Regions from separate parts of the Frigoribacterium sp. CFBP 13707 genome, predicted to be linked through region 2. Evidence: predicted binding sites of a transcription regulator. Region 2 holds the regulator's gene; the other holds the start of a gene.
What was found. The regulator HrcA, encoded in region 2, represses chaperone genes, less so after heat shock. The targets are predictions, from matches to a motif close to TTNGCACTCGNNNNNNNCGAGTGCNAA.

Region 1: the regulator HrcA is predicted to act here: its motif matches at 2,720-2,746, upstream of groES (co-chaperone GroES).

What each region holds. Positions count from the first base shown of each region.
Region 1 covers NZ_JACYVL010000001.1:725,046-732,642, forward strand. Annotated here, with positions in the region: partial or broken gene IFT45_RS03225 (ABC transporter substrate-binding protein) at 1-979, opposite strand, end outside; gene rarD (EamA family transporter RarD) at 1,157-2,143, opposite strand; gene groES (co-chaperone GroES) at 2,338-2,634, opposite strand; gene IFT45_RS03240 (class I SAM-dependent methyltransferase) at 2,779-3,966, shown strand; gene IFT45_RS03245 (hypothetical protein) at 4,063-5,043, opposite strand; gene IFT45_RS03250 (DUF4190 domain-containing protein) at 5,238-5,642, opposite strand; gene tsaD (tRNA (adenosine(37)-N6)-threonylcarbamoyltransferase complex transferase subunit TsaD) at 5,721-6,758, opposite strand; gene rimI (ribosomal protein S18-alanine N-acetyltransferase) at 6,827-7,333, opposite strand; gene tsaB (tRNA (adenosine(37)-N6)-threonylcarbamoyltransferase complex dimerization subunit type 1 TsaB) at 7,330-7,597, opposite strand, start outside.
Region 2 covers NZ_JACYVL010000002.1:650,651-658,247, reverse strand. Annotated here, with positions in the region: gene IFT45_RS06780 (PhoH family protein) at 1-119, opposite strand, end outside; gene IFT45_RS06775 (histidine triad nucleotide-binding protein) at 109-531, opposite strand; gene IFT45_RS06770 (16S rRNA (uracil(1498)-N(3))-methyltransferase) at 588-1,331, opposite strand; gene dnaJ (molecular chaperone DnaJ) at 1,334-2,446, opposite strand; gene hrcA (heat-inducible transcriptional repressor HrcA) at 2,586-3,608, opposite strand; gene IFT45_RS06755 (DUF4870 domain-containing protein) at 3,857-4,396, shown strand; gene hemW (radical SAM family heme chaperone HemW) at 4,463-5,689, opposite strand; gene IFT45_RS06745 (DUF1990 family protein) at 5,692-6,483, opposite strand; gene lepA (translation elongation factor 4) at 6,488-7,597, opposite strand, start outside.

The DNA of each region.
Region 1 (7,597 bases), on a different contig from region 2:
TGAAGCGGGCCTGCAGGTCGGTCGACGGGAACGCGCCGGGGATGGTGCCCTTGGCGCCCTCGAGGGTGCCCGGGTCGAAGTCCTCGCTGTAGTCGGCCGTGTTGCCGTCCGACATGTAGACCTTGCTCATGTCCCAGCCCTGCGAGACGAGCTCGGGCACGATCGACGCGGTCTCGTCGAAGGCGAGGATGACGATGGCGTCGGGATCGGAGCCGATCGCCGCGGTCACCTCGGACGAGAACGTGGTCTGGCCGGGCGGGAACTCCTGGCCCTCGCCCTCGGCGCCGTAGACGACGGTGCCGCCGGAGGACTCGATCGAGGCCTGGGTCGAGTTACGGAGGCCGGTGCCGTAGGTGTCGTTGAAGACGATGAACGCGACGTTGGCGTTGCCGTCGTCGACGATCTGCTGGCCGAGCGCCGAGCCCTGGACGGAGTCCGGCGGCGCGGTGCGGAAGTAGTACGACGAGTAGCCGCTGAGGTCGGTCGCCGTGTTGGCGGGCGAGATCTGCACGATGCAGGCCGCGGTGATCTGGTCGATGACGTTCAGCGTGACGCTGGAGGACTCCGCGCCGATGGCGACGGGCACCTTGGCGTCGATCAGCTGCGTCGCTGCGGCGCTCGAGACGGTGAGGTCGTTGCTGTCGCCCGAGTCGGTGCTGGGGTCGATCGTGACGTCCTGGCCGAGCACGCCGCCGGCGGCGTTGATGTCCTCGACGGCGAGGCCGACGCCGGACTCGGCGGGCGGGTTGAGGTACGCGAGGGTACCCGTGCTCGGCAGGATGGTGCCGATGCGGAGAGCGTCCTGGCTGGGGCTGCTGGGCGCCTCGCAGGCGGCAGCGGGGTCGGTCTTCGCCGACGCCGACGCGCTCGACGAGGAGGTGTCGTCGCTGGGCGTCGAGGTGGACGAACAAGCGGCGAGGAGGACGGAGGCGGCTCCTGCGAGCGCCAGAGCCTTCAGCCCTTTGGTGGATCGGATCATCCGTGGTCCCTTTCTGGAAGCGCGTGCAGCCGGACCGCCACTAGGCAGACGGTCCTCGCGATTGAGAAGAAACTAGGGCTCGATTGTTTCCGGCGCGTGTTCTGGTCGTCACTCAGGGGTTTCGTTAGCAATTCGTGACATGCCCTCAGGAGGCGCGGTGCGGGCCCCGGACGGACGTCACGCCACGGCGGGCCGCGGCCGTGCCCGGCGGCTCGCCGACACCATGTCGACGGTCAGCACCACGAGGGCGACCCAGACGATCGCGAAGCCGACCCAGCGGCTGGTCGGCATCTGCTCGTGGAGCAGGACGACGCCGACGACGAACTGCAGCACGGGCGCGAGGTACTGGGTGAGCCCGATCGTCGCGAGGGGCAGCCGTCGCGCGGCGGCCGCGAAGAGCAGCAGCGGGACCGCGGTCACGACGCCCGAGCTGATCACGGTGAGGGTGTGCAGCAGGCTCACCGAGCCGAACACGACGCCGCCGTCGACGCCGGTCGCCGCGATCACGACGAGGGCGACCGCCGCGACGGGCGCGACCGCGAGCGTCTCGAGGGTCAGGCCGCTGACGGCGTCGACGCGACCGCCCATCTGCTTCTTGACGAGCCCGTAGGCGCCGAACGAGAACGCCATGATCAGCGACGCCCACGGCACGCCGCCGGTGCCGAGGGCGATCACGACGACGGCGACGGCGCTGAGGCCGATGGCGGCCCACTGGGCGGGCCGGAGGCGCTCCCGCAGCACGACGACAGCGAGCAGGACGGTGACGATCGGGTTGATGAAGTAGCCGAGGGCCGCCTCGACGACGTGCCCGGCGAGCGTCGCGACGATGAAGGTCGTCCAGTTGACGACGATGAGCACGCCCGCGAGCGCCATCGGCGCGACGACGCGGCCCTGGCGCAGCAGCGCCAGGAAGGCCTGGAAGCCGCGCGTGACGGCGAGCAGCACCAGGCAGAACGCCAGCGAGAAGAGGATGCGCCACGAGACGATCTCGAACGGCCCCGAGGGCGACATGAGAAGGAAGAAGATCGGCAGCACGCCCCACAGGCCGTAGGCGCTGACCGCGTAGGCGAGGCCGGAGCCGGCTCGCTCGGCCGGGCCCGAGGGCCGGGCGGGGCCGACGGGCTCGACGGGGGCGGAGGAGGCGCGGGCACGGTCGTCGGTCACGTCACGACTCTAGGGCGAGCCCCCGTCGCCGACCGGCCCGGTGCTGCCGTGGACCGTGCCGCTCCTGCCGATCTCGCGCACGGGCGGCCCGCACAGCGCCTCGACGGGACGGCGCCCCGTCTCGCGCCGCCCGCGCACGACGAAGGCCCCCGCCGTGTGGCGGGGGCCTCCGGGTGGAGCAGGGTGTCGACCGACTAGCGGACGATGACGGCGAGCACGTCGCGGGCCGAGAGGACGAGGTAGTCCTGGCCGTCGTACTTGACCTCGGTTCCGCCGTACTTGCTGTAGATGACCTTGTCGCCGACGGCGACGTCGAGCGGGACGCGGTTGCCGTTGTCGTCGATGCGACCCGGACCGACCGCCACGACCTCGCCCTCCTGGGGCTTCTCCTTGGCGGTGTCGGGGATCACGAGGCCGGAAGCCGTGGTCTGCTCGGCTTCGACCTGCTGGATGACGATGCGATCTTCGAGCGGCTTGATGGAGACCGACACGGTTGACCTCTGCTTTCTCGGAACTTCGTAGAACGTGGGGTGGCACTCACCACGTGCGAGTGCCAGGAACAACTGTAGGGGCCCGCTGGCACTCGGTCAACACGAGTGCCAGCGGCACGGCGTCGATGCGCGAGACTGGAGCCCATGGACACCACCGAGCTGCTCGAGATCCTCTCGCCCGAGGGGCTCCGGCTGCTCGACTCGCTGCCGGCGCGGCGGAGCGACGACGACGTCGTCGGCACGGTCGCGGCGCTCCGCAAGCAGGGCCACTCCCCCGCGCTCGTCGCCGCCGTGCTGAGCCAGGCCCGGCTCCGGGGCCGTGCCGTCGCCAAGTTCGGCGACTTCGCCAGCCGCATGCTCTTCACCGAGGCGGGCCTCGAACAAGCCACGCGCCTCCCCGTGGCCGCCCGGCACGCCGGCCGGTTCCGCGCCGCCGGGGCCCGGCGGGTCGCCGACCTCGGCTGCGGCATCGGGGGCGACGCGATGGCCCTGGCCGCCCTCGAGCTCGACGTGCTCGCGGTCGAGCGCGACGAGGTCACCGCCGCCGTCGCCGCGTACAACCTCGCCCCCTGGTCGGGCGCCCGCGTCGAGCACGCCGACGCCGCCGACGTCGACCTCGCGGGCGTCGACGCCGTCTTCCTCGACCCGGCCCGGCGCACGGCGGGCCACAGCGGCACCAAGCGCCTCGCCGACCCGGCCGACTGGTCGCCCTCGCTCGACGTCGCCTTCGGGCACGCCGAGCACCGCCCGACCGGGGTCAAGCTCGGCCCCGGCATCGACCGCGAGCTGCTGCCCGCCGACGCGGAGTGCCAGTGGATCTCCGTCGACCGGGAGGTCGTCGAGCTCGGGGTCTGGTTCGGGGCGCTCGCGCGGCCCGGCGTCGGGCGGTCCGCCCTCGTGGTCACCGCCTCCGGCACCGCCGAGCTCACCGCGCCCGCCGACTCCGACGACGTCGAGGTGGGCGACCTCGGCGAGTGGCTCTACGAGCCCGACGGCGCCGTCATCCGGGCCCGCCTGATCGGCGACCTCGCCCGGAGCCTCGGCGCCCGGACGGTCAGCCGCGACATCGCCTACCTCACCTCCGACACGCCGGTCGAGACGCCCTTCGCCCAGGTCTTCCGTGTGGTCGAGGCCCTGCCCCTCGACGAGAAGACCCTCAAGCGCGAGCTGCGCGCCCGGGGCGTCGGCCGCCTCGAGATCAAGAAGCGCGGGGTCGACGTCGACCCCGCCGCGTTCCGCAAGCGCCTGTCGCTGCAGGGCACCGGCTCAGCGACGCTGGTGCTGACGCGCGTCGCCGGGCGGCACACGGCCCTGCTCTGCGAACGCGTCTGACCCGACACGACGACGGCCGCCGCACCGGGGTGCGACGGCCGAGGTCGTCAGGAGGCGCGGGCCGGGCGGCGAGCACCGCCGCCGGACCGCCTCGGGTCAGTACCCGTAGTAGCTGCTGTCGGCGACGGTGCTGAAGAACGTCGCCCAGCCGATCCAGACGACGATCGCGAGGGCGATGCCCGCGTAGCCGACGATGAGGCCGGTCAGCCAGAACCCGCGCGAACGGGGCTCGCGCTTCTGGGCGATGTGGCCGAGCACCACTCCGGCGATCGAGAAGATGATGCCGGCCCCGAAGGTGACGACGAGGATCGTGATGAACGCGCCGAAGATCGACCCGATCATCGCGAGCAGGCTGAGCACGCTCGACGGCTTGGTGGGCCCGGCCGAGGCGTAGGGGGCGTAGGGCGAGCCGTAGGGCTGCTGCGGCTGCGGGGCGCCGTAGGGCTGGCCGTACTGCTGCTGCGGCTGGCCGTACTGCTGCGGGGGCTGACCGTACGGGCCCGGCTGCGGCTGGCCGTAGGGGCCGGGCTGCTGCGGCTGACCGTACGGGCCCTGCTGCGGCGGCTGCTGCCCGTACTGCCCCTGCTGCGGCTGCTGCCCGTACTGCTGCGAGCCCGGCTGGCCGGGTGCCGCCGGGCCGGACGGCGCGGCGTAGCCGGGCCGGGGCGGCTGAGGAGCACCGTACGGCGCGGACGCGGGGGCCCCGTAGGGAGCCGACTGCGGGGCACCCTGCGCCGGCGCACCGTAGGGCGCCGACTGCGGAGCGCCCTGCCCCTGTGCCGGGGCACCGTACGGCGCCGACGGCGCACCGCCCTGCGCTGAGCCCGGCTGGGGCGCCGCGAACGACGACCGCTGCGGGGCCGGGGTCTGCCCCGGGGCGACGAACGGGTCGTGGGCGGGGCGCGCGGCGGGCTGGGACGCGGCGCCGGGGAAGGAGGTGGGCGGCAGCGGCGGCGACTGCTGGTCGCCCGCGGGCGCGGGCGGAGGCGTCGGCGCCTGCGTCGGCTCGGACTGCGGCGCGTCAGCGGACTGCGGTGCGCGCCCGGACTGCTCGGGGGTGGTGTCGTCGGTGGCCATCAGGAGCCTTTCGCGTGCGGGCGGCGGAGCATCGGTGGAGTCGCGGTGCGGTGTCGCAGATCAGGTGCGGTGCCGTGCGGTGTCGCCCCGGCCGAGGTGGACCGGACGGACGACGGGGCCCATGCCGTCGGCGTGGACCCCGTCATCGTATCGACGCCTCCGATGAGGCAGCCATGAAGCCCGTGGGCGTCGCCTCAGTACGTCGAGTAGTCGAGCTGGCCCGAGCTGGCGAGCGCCCCGAAGAGGACGGCGAAGCCGACGGCCAGGAGGATGCCGCCGATCAGCACGACGTAGCCGAGGATGGTGCCCCAGAGCGCCATGCCGCGCCCCTCCTCGCCCGTCTTCTTGATCTGGCTGAGCGAGATGTGCCCGACGACGATCGCGGCGATGCTCGCGACGCCGGTGAAGAAGCCCGCGATGCCGAGGATGAGGGCGATCAGCGCGAGGCTGTTGCGGGGCGCCGGGCCGTAGCCCGGGCCGCCGGGCGCGCTGTAGCCCTGGCCGACGGGGGCGCCGTAGGCCGGCGGCTGCTGGCCGGAGGGCGTGCCGTAGCTGTCCTTCTGCGGCTGGCCCTGGGGGGCCGGGTACTGGTCGGTCATGTCCCGTGGTCTCCTCGTCGTGCGCCCGGCTCGTGCCGGTGGTCTGGTCCGCTCGATGCTACCGGCAGCGGCCCCGGCTCAGACCGCCTGCACCACGGTGACCGGCAGCGTCGAGTCGGCGTCGAAGTCGAGCGGCGAGGGCGCGTGACCGCGGGCCACCAGCTGGGCCCCCAGTGCGGCGATCATCGCCCCGTTGTCGGTGCAGAGCGAGAGCGGGGGCACGCGCAGCTCGACGCCCGCCGCCGCGCAGCGCTCGGCCGCCAGCGCGCGGACCCGGGCGTTGGCGACGACCCCGCCGCCGAGCAGCAGCCGCGGCACGCCCCGGTCGGCGCACGCGGCGAGGGCCTTCGTGAGGAGCACGTCGGCGACGGCCTCGCGGAAGCTCGCGGCCACGTCGGCCACGGGCACCTCGAGCCCCTCGTCGCGACGACGCTCGACCCAACGGGCGACCGCGGTCTTCAGCCCCGAGAACGAGAAGTCGTACCGGTGCCGCACGAGGTCCTTCGGGAGGGTCAGCCCGCGCGGGAACCGGATCGCCGCGGGGTCGCCCTCGGCGGCCACCCGGTCGATCTGCGGCCCGCCGGGGTAGGGCAGGCCGAGCAGGCGGGCGACCTTGTCGAAGGCCTCGCCCGCAGCGTCGTCGATGGTCTCGCCGAGCAGCTCGACGTCGTCGACGAGGTCGCGCACGTGCAGCAGCGAGGTGTGGCCGCCCGAGACGAGGAGCGCGATCGTCGGCAGCTCGAGGTCGCTGCCGTCCTCGCGCAGCACGTCGGCGCCGACGTGGCCCACGAGGTGGTTGACGGCGTAGAGCGGCGTGCCGGTGGCGAGCGCGAGGGCCTTAGCCGCGCCGACGCCGACCATCAGGGCCCCGGCGAGACCGGGGCCGCTCGTGACGGCGATCGCGTCGAGCTGGTCGAGGGTGACGTCGGCCTCGGCGAGCGCGGCGCGCAGGGCCGGCTCCATCGCCTCGAGGTGGGCGCGGGCCGCGACCTCGGGCACGACGCCGCCGTACCGGGCGTGCTCGTCCATCGACGACGAGATGACGTTGGCGAGCAGGGTCGTGCCGCGCACGATGCCCACGCCGGTCTCGTCGCAGCTGGTCTCGATGCCGAGCACGAGCGGGCCCGAGTCGCCGGACGCGGCTGCGGGCGCGACGGACGGTGCCGGGGAGGCGGTGGTGGCGGTCACGGGGTCGGCTCGCTCTCGGTCGCGGCCGGCCGGGTCTCGGTCGGCGGAACGGTCAGGCGCATCACGACGGCGTCGACGCCGTCGGGCATGTAGTAGCGGGGGCGGACGGCGATGGCCTCGAAGCCGGCGGTCTCGTAGAGGTGCTGCGCTCCCGGGTTGTCGGCTCGCACCTCCAGGAAGACCTCGCGGGCGCCGCGCCGCCGGGCCTCGGCGACGAGCTGGGTCAGCAGGGTGCGCCCCAGGCCGCGGCCGCGCGCGGCAGGGACGACCGCGATGGTCTGCACGTCGGCGTCGGGGGCCCCGGGCAGCGAGAGCAGCCCGGCGTAACCCTCGACGACGGTGTCGTCGGCCTCGGGAGTGGCGACGAGGTAGTAGCCGTCGCGCGACGCGAGCTCGTGCGCCATGCCGCTCCGCGACCACGCGTCGGTGGCGAAGACCGACGTCTCGATCGCCATGACCGCGTCGAGGTCGTCGACGTCGGCCCGGCGCAGCCGCCAGCTCACCGGCCGACCGGCTTCGGCCCTGCCGAGGGCGTCACGTCGGGCTCGCGGAGGTAGAGCGGCTCGGGCGCCGCGAAGGCGCGGCCGTGCTCGAACAGGCGCTCGGCGAGCATGCCGAGGGCCGCCGCCGAGACCACGGTCGCGTCGGGGTCGGTGCGGGGCGACCCCGAGGAGGCGCCCGTCGCGTCGTCGAGGTCGGCCGGGCGCACCAGCGCGGGCCCGTCGAGCAGCACGGGCAGGCCGTCGTCGTCGAGCCCGGCCCACGCG
Region 2 (7,597 bases):
AGCCGGTCGTGGGGACCGAGCAGCTGGACCATCGCGACGCCGTCGACGGTGATGTCGACCCGGGTCGCGCCCTCGGCGCGGGCGTCGGAGCCGGTGGACGGAGTGTCGCTAGTGGGCAAGGGTGCCTTCCTGGAGGAGTCCCCCGAGCACGTGGGCGTGCACGTGGAACACGGTCTGGCCGGCCGAGGGGCCGGTGTTGAAGACGAGCCGGAACTCGCCGCGGCCGACTGAGAGGTCGGTGCCGTCGTCGGAGCGGAAGACGGCCGGGTCGGCCGACAGGGCCGAGGCCGTCGCCACGATCTCGGCGAGCAGCGCGGGGTCGCCCGCGGCCAGCTCGGCGACGTCGTGCCACCGCTCGGTCTTGGGGACGACGAGCAGGTGGACGGGAGCCTTGGGCTCGACGTCGCGGAACGCGATGACCCGCTCGTTCTCGAAGACGATGTCGGCCGGGATCTCGCGCGCGACGATGCGGCTGAAGACGGACGGCTGGTCGGAGCCGCCGGGGGCCTGGCTGGTCTGGTCGTCGGACATGCCGCTCATCGTACCGGCGGCCGGTGACACCGGCCCGACGTCGACGACGGGGCCGCCTACCAGCGACCGAGCCGCACGCTGAGGACGGCCAGGGCCGCCGGGCCCGCCGTCGAGGTCCGCAGCACGCTGTCGCCGAGCCTCGCGAGCGTGGCGCCCGCGTCGACGAAGAGGGCGAGCTCGGCGGGCGAGACGCCGCCCTCGGGGCCGACCACCACCGTGACGACCGAGCCCGCGCCTCCCTCGGGCGGGAGGTCGACCGCGGAGAGCGCGCGGTCGGCCGTGGGCTCCAGCACGAGCACCGGGCCGAGCGCCGTGCGGGCCGCGAGCTGCTTCGTCGTCGCGAGGTCGAGCACCTCGGGCGCCCAGGGCCTCATCGCCTGCTTCGTCGCCTCGCGGGTGATCGCGCGCCAGCGGCTCGTGCCCTTCGCGACCTTGGCACCCTCCCAGCGCGACACCGACCGCGACGCCGACCAGGGGACGACCTCGTCGACGCCGAGCTCCGTCGCGGCCTGGACGGCGAGCTCGTCGCGGTCGCCCTTGGCGAGGGCCTGGGCCAGCGCGATCCGGACGCCGGGCCGAGGATGCGCGGTGACGGTCGCCGCCACCAGCGACAGCCGGTCGCCGGTCGCCTCGGTCACCTCGCCCCGCACGACCGTGCCGCGGCCGTCGCCGAGCGTGAGCTGCTCGCCGACCCGCACCCGGCTGACGGTGACGGCGTGCCGTGCCTCGGCGCCGGTGACCGTGACGGTCGAGCCGGCCACCGCCTCCGTCAGGTCGTCGACCAGGTAGAAGTGCGCCACGATCAGAAGTTGAGGAACCGGTCGCGCAGCTTGCCGAACAGGCCCTGCTGGAACTGCGACAGCTCGGGCGCCTGCTCGCGACGGCCGGCGGCGAACTTCTCGATCAGCTCGCGCTCCTTGTGGCTGAGCTTGGTCGGCGTCACCACCTGCACGCCGATCTTGAGGTCGCCGCGGCCCGTGCCGCGGAGCTTCGTGACCCCGCGGTCGCGGACGGTCAGCACGTCGCCGCTCTGGGTGCCCGGCTTGAGCTCGATCTCCACCGCGCCGTCGAGGCCGTCGAGGGTCGTCTCGGTGCCGAGGATCGCGTCGGACATCTGCACCTCGAGCGTCGCCAGCAGGTCGTCGCCGTTGCGGCTGTAGGTCTCGTGGTGGCGGACCTTGACCTCGAGGTACAGGTCGCCGTTCGGGCCGCCGGCCTGGCCGACCTCGCCCTGCCCGGGCAGCTGGAGGCGGAGGCCGGTGTCGACGCCCGCGGGGATGTCGATGGGGATGGTGCGGCGGGCGCGGACGCGGCCCTGGCCCTGGCAGGTCGGGCACGGGTTCGGGATGACGGTGCCGTAGCCACGGCAGGTGCCGCAGGGGCTGGAGGTCATGACGTTGCCGAGCAGCGAGCGGACCTGGCGCTGGATCTGGCCCGAGCCGTGGCAGATGTCGCAGGTCTGGGGCGAGGTGCCGGGCGCGCAGCAGGACCCGGAGCAGGTCTCGCAGAGAACTGCGGTGTCGACCTCGATGTCGCGCTGCGTGCCGAAGACGATCTCTTCCAGGTCGACCTCGAGGCGGAGCAGGGCGTCCTGGCCGCGCTCGCGACGCGACCTCGGCCCCTGGCGCTGACCCCCGCCTCCCCCGCCGCCGAAGAAGGCGTCGAAGATGTCGCCGAAGCCCGCGGCGCCGCCGCCCCCGCCGAAGCCGGTCTGGGGGCCGAGGTCGTAGCGCTCCCGCTGCTGGGGGTCGCTGAGCACGTCGTAGGCGTGCGTGACGTCCTTGAACCGCTCGGACGCCTCCGGGCTGGGGTTCACGTCGGGGTGCAGCTCGCGGGCGAGCCGGCGGTACGCCTTCTTGATCTCCTCCGGGGTCGCCGAGCGGTCGACTCCGAGCACGTCGTAATGATCTGCCACTGGTTCTCGTCTGCCTCTGGTGTGCGTCTGCGCTCCGCGGGGGCCGCGGGGCGGATGTCTGGGTGGGATGTCTGCTGGTCGTGTGTCGTGTCTGGGGGTGGAGTCGGTGGTCGGGGCCGCAGGCCGGCGCCGGCCCTCGTCAGCGCTCGGAGAGCAGGGACGAGAGGTAGCGGGCGACCGCCCGGACCGCCGCCATGTTGGTGGAGTAGTCCATGCGCATCGGGCCGAGCACGCCCAGGCGGGCGATCTCGCTGCCCGACGACGAGTAGCCGCTCGCGAGGACGGACGCCTGCGAGAGCCCGAACGACTCGTTCTCGCGGCCGATGCTGGCGGCGACGTCGACGGCGTCGAGCTGCATCTCGCCGAAGAGCCGGAGCAGCGCCACCTGCTCCTCGATGGCCTCGAGGACGGGGTAGAGGTTGCCGCTGAAGTCGTCGCCGATGCGGACGAGGTTCGCCGCGCCCGCCATGACCAGGCGGTCCTGGCGGCCGGTGGCGAGCTGCTCGACGAGGCTCGCCACGAGGAGCCCGACGGTGGCCGCGCGCTCGGGCGGGTGCTGTGCCGGCAGGTCGGCCAGCGCGGTCGCGGCGGCGCTCAGGGCAGCCCCGCCGACGAGGGCGTTGAGCGAGGAGCGCAGCTCGCCGAGGAAGGACTCGTCGACCGGCGCGGGGAGCTCGACGACCCGCTGCTCGACCTGGCCCGTGTCGGTGATGAGCACCGTCATGACCCGGCGCTCGGCGAGGCTGACGAGCTCGACGTGGCGGACGCGGGCCCGCGAGAAGGAGGGGTACTGGACGAGGGCGACCTGGTTCGTCAGCTGGCTGAGCAGGCGGACGGTGCGGCCGAGGACCTCGTCGAGGTCGGTGGAGTCGCCGAGGAAGGTCTCGATCGCCTGGCGCTGCGCGGCGCTGAGCGGGCGGAGGTCGGCGAGCTGGTCGACGAAGAGGCGGTACCCCTTGTCGGTGGGGACGCGGCCGCTCGAGGTGTGCGGGGCCGCGATGAGCTCCTCCTCCTCGAGGAGGGCCATGTCGTTGCGGATCGTCGCGGCGGAGACGCCGAACTGGTGCCGCTCGACGATGGACTTCGAGCCCACGGGCTCGCGGGAGGCGACGTAGTCGTGCACGATGACGCGCAGCACCTCGAGCCCTCGTTCCGAGACCACCGCACACCTCCTCATCGCACCACGGGCCCGCCGCGCCCCGGGGGCGTCGACACGGACCGGCTGGCACTCGCCGTACCAGACTGCCAATGCTACGCCACCGGCCTGGCGGCACCTACTCGCGCCGCGCCTCCCTGTCCTATGCTCGGCGTGACGGACACCGGACCGCGCGGTCCGGTCGACGCCCTCGGGCACCGACCCCTCCAGGGCGGGAGGCCGTCACCTCCGACCACGACGAACCAGGTGAGCAGATGACCGACACCCCGCCCGCAGAGCCGCACGACCCCTACGCCAAGCAGCCCGGCCAGGGCGGCCCGGCCGGCCAGCCCGGCCCGCCGCCGTACGGCCAGCAGGCACCCGGCCAGCAGGCGCCGCAGGGCGGCCCGCAGCCCTACGGCCAGCAGCAGCCCTGGGGGCAGCAGGCCCCGGGCGGCGGTGCCGGCTACCAGCAGGCCGGCCAGCCCCTCCGCCCCGAGGACGAGAAGCTCTGGTCGACGCTGATCCACGTCGGCGGGATCCTGTTCGGGTTCATCCCGGCGCTCGTCGGCTACCTCGTGCTGAAGGACCGCGGTCCGTTCATCCGGGAGCACACGCGTCAGGCGCTCAACTTCCAGATCACGATGACGATCGCGAGCGTGGTCGGTGCCCTGCTCTGGATCGTGCTCGTCGGCTACCTGATCTCGGCCGCCGTCGCCATCGTCATCCTCGTCTTCAGCATCCTCGCGGCCCTGGCCGCGAACAAGGGCGAGTACTACAAGTACCCGCTGACGATCGAGTTCATCAAGGCGTAGCCCGCCGGCGCGACAGCGTCGCCGCACCCACCGAGGCGCGTCTCCCCCGGGGAGGCGCGCCTCGCGTCACGCCGGGAGCAGCCGGCTGACGACGGCGTCGGCCATCAGGCGCCCGGTGCGCGTCAGCTCGACACGGCCTGCTAGGGCGGCGCGGCCGTCGATCCAGCCGTCCGCGATGAGCCCGGCGACCGCCGCCCGGCCCGTCGCGTCGAGGTCGCTCGTCGGCAGGCCGTCCCGGGTGCGGACGGCGAGCAGCACGCGCTCGACCCGGCGCGTCTCGTCGTCGAGGGTCTCCCGCCCCGCCCCGGGCGACTCCCCCGCGGTCATCCGCTGGGCGTAGGCGGCCGGGTGCTTGACGTTCCACCAGCGGACGCCGCCAACGTGGCTGTGCGCACCGGGCCCGACGCCCCACCAGTCCTGGCCCGTCCAGTACGACAGGTTGTGGCGCGACCGGTGCTCGACGCCCCTCGACCAGTTGCTCACCTCGTACCAGTCGTAGCCGGCCTCGGCCAGGCGGGCGTCGGCCAGCTCGTACATGTCGGCGGCCGCGTCGTCGTCGGGCTGGGCGACCTCGCCGCGGCGGATCTGCCGTGCGAGCTTCGTGCCGTCCTCGACGATCAGGGCGTAGGCCGAGAGGTGGTCGGGCTCCTGGGCGAGCGCGACGTCGAGCGACCTCGTCCAGTCGTCGAGGGTCTCGCCCGGCGTGCCGTAGATGAGGTCGAGGCTGACGTCGAGGCCGGCCTCCCGCGCCCAGGCCACGACGAGCGGGATCCGCTCGGGGTCGTGGGTGCGCTCGAGCGTCGCCAGCACGCTCGGCACGGCCGACTGCATGCCGAAGCTGACGCGGGTGAAGCCGGCGGCCGCGAGGGCGCGCAGGTACTCCGCGTCGACGCTGTCCGGGTTTGCCTCCGTCGTGACCTCGGCCCCCGCCTCCAGCCCCCAGGTGTCGACGACGGCGTGCAGCATCGTCGCGAGGTCGGTGTGCGGCAGCATCGTCGGGGTGCCACCGCCGAAGAACACGGTGGAGGCGCGGCGCGGCGGCAGGCCCGCCCGCTCGAGCACACGGCCGGCCTGGGCGACCTCGGCCACCGCCTGCGAGGCGTAGTCGTCTCGACGGGCCCCGCGCAGCTCGTCGCCCGTGTAGGTGTTGAAGTCGCAGTAGCCGCAGCGGACACGGCAGAACGGGACGTGGAGGTAGACGCCGAGGTCGCGGTCGGCGACGCCCTCGACCACGGAGGCGGGCAGGGCTCCGTCGGCGGGGGCCGGGTCGGCGACGGGGAGGGCTCCGGGCACCGTCAGTGGCCCGGACGCACGTCGCGGACCTCGTCGGGACCGTGACGGCGCGACTCCTCGTCGTCCGCCGCGGCCTCGGCGGCGGCCGCGAGGTCGACGTCGTCGACGCTCGGCACGGTCTCGCTCGCGTCGCCGGTCTCGTCGTTCTGGCTCAGGGCCTGGAGGTAGCGCTTCGTGTAGAGGGTCTGCGTGCGCTTCATGAACGGCGACACGAGGCGCCAGCGCCACGTGCTCGGGCGCGAGAAGGCACGGATCGTCAGCCACACCGAGCCGTCGTCGGTCTGGTCGACGATCCAGCTCTCTTCTCCGCTCTCGGGGTGGCCCTCGAGCGTGCCGTAGGCGAAGCCCTTGCGCTTCGGCTCGTCGACGACGTAGACGACCCGCACCGGCGCCTCCACCTGGCGGCCCCAGGCAGAGATGACGAGCGTCGCGGTCGTGCCGGCCGTGAGGAAGGGCGTGCCGTCGGGCGCGTAGCGCGACTCGTCGGGGCGCTCCTCGCTCCAGTGCGCCGGGTCGACCGGCTCGCCCGACTCGTCGAACGTCACCGGCACGTAGCCGGTGTCGTCGGCGGGCGGCACGCCGTCGACGCGCACCGTGATGCCGCTGCGCTCCTGGATCTTCCAGGTCAGGGCGGCGATGCAGGCCGCCTCGAAGCGCGCGTCGCCGTGGCCCACCCGGGTGCGGTACTCGACCGGGGTGAAGCCGACCGGCGGGTACTGCATCAGGTCGGCGGCCTGGGTGGCCCCGACCTCGCCGTAGGTGGTCCGGGTCTCGGTGTGGGTGGCTCGGCGCATGGGGCTACTTCTTGTCCTTCTTCTCCGTGTCGCCGGAGAGGGCGGCGATGAACGCCTCCTGGGGGACCTCCACGCGACCGATGGTCTTCATGCGCTTCTTGCCCTCCTTCTGCTTCTCGAGCAGCTTGCGCTTGCGGGTGATGTCGCCGCCGTAGCACTTGGCGAGGACGTCCTTGCGCATCGCGCGGATGCTCTCGCGCGCGATGATCCGCGCGCCGATCGCGGCCTGGATGGGCACCTCGAACTGCTGGCGCGGGATGAGCTCGCGGAGGCGCCCGGTCATCAGCACGCCGTAGGCGTAGGCCTTGTCGCGGTGGACGATGGCGCTGAAGGCGTCGACCTGCTCGCCCTGCAGCAGGATGTCGACCTTGACCAGGTCGGCCTCCTGCTCGCCGGTGGGCTCGTAGTCGAGGCTCGCGTAGCCGGCCGTCTTCGACTTGAGGCTGTCGAAGAAGTCGAAGACGATCTCGCCGAGCGGCATCGCGTAGCGGATCTCGACGCGGTCCTCGCCGAGGTACTCCATGCCGAGCAGCGACCCGCGGCGCTGCTGGCACAGCTCCATGATCACGCCGACGTAGTCCTTCGGGGCGAGGATGGCGGCCTTCACCATCGGCTCGCGGACGCTGGCGATCTTGCCGCCGGGGAACTCGCTGGGGTTGGTCACGGTGACGGTCTTGCCGTCCTCCGCCGTGACCTCGTAGACCACGCTCGGCGCCGTCGTGATCAGGTCGAGGCCGAACTCGCGCTCGAGCCGCTCCGTGATGATCTCGAGGTGCAGCAGGCCGAGGAACCCGCAGCGGAAGCCGAAGCCGAGGGCCACCGACGTCTCGGGCTCGTAGACCAGCGCCGCGTCGGAGAGCTTCAGCTTGTCGAGCGCCTCACGGAGGTCGGGGTAGTCGCTGCCGTCGATCGGGTACAGGCCCGAGAACACCATCGGGAGCGGCTCGGTGTAGCCCGGCAGCGCCTCGGTGGCCGGCTTCGCGTGGGTCGTGACGGTGTCGCCGACCTTCGACTGTCGGACGTCCTTCACGCCGGTGATGAGGTACCCGACCTCGCCGACGCTGAGCCCCGCGCTCGGCACCGGCTCCGGCGACGAGACGCCGATCTCGAGGAT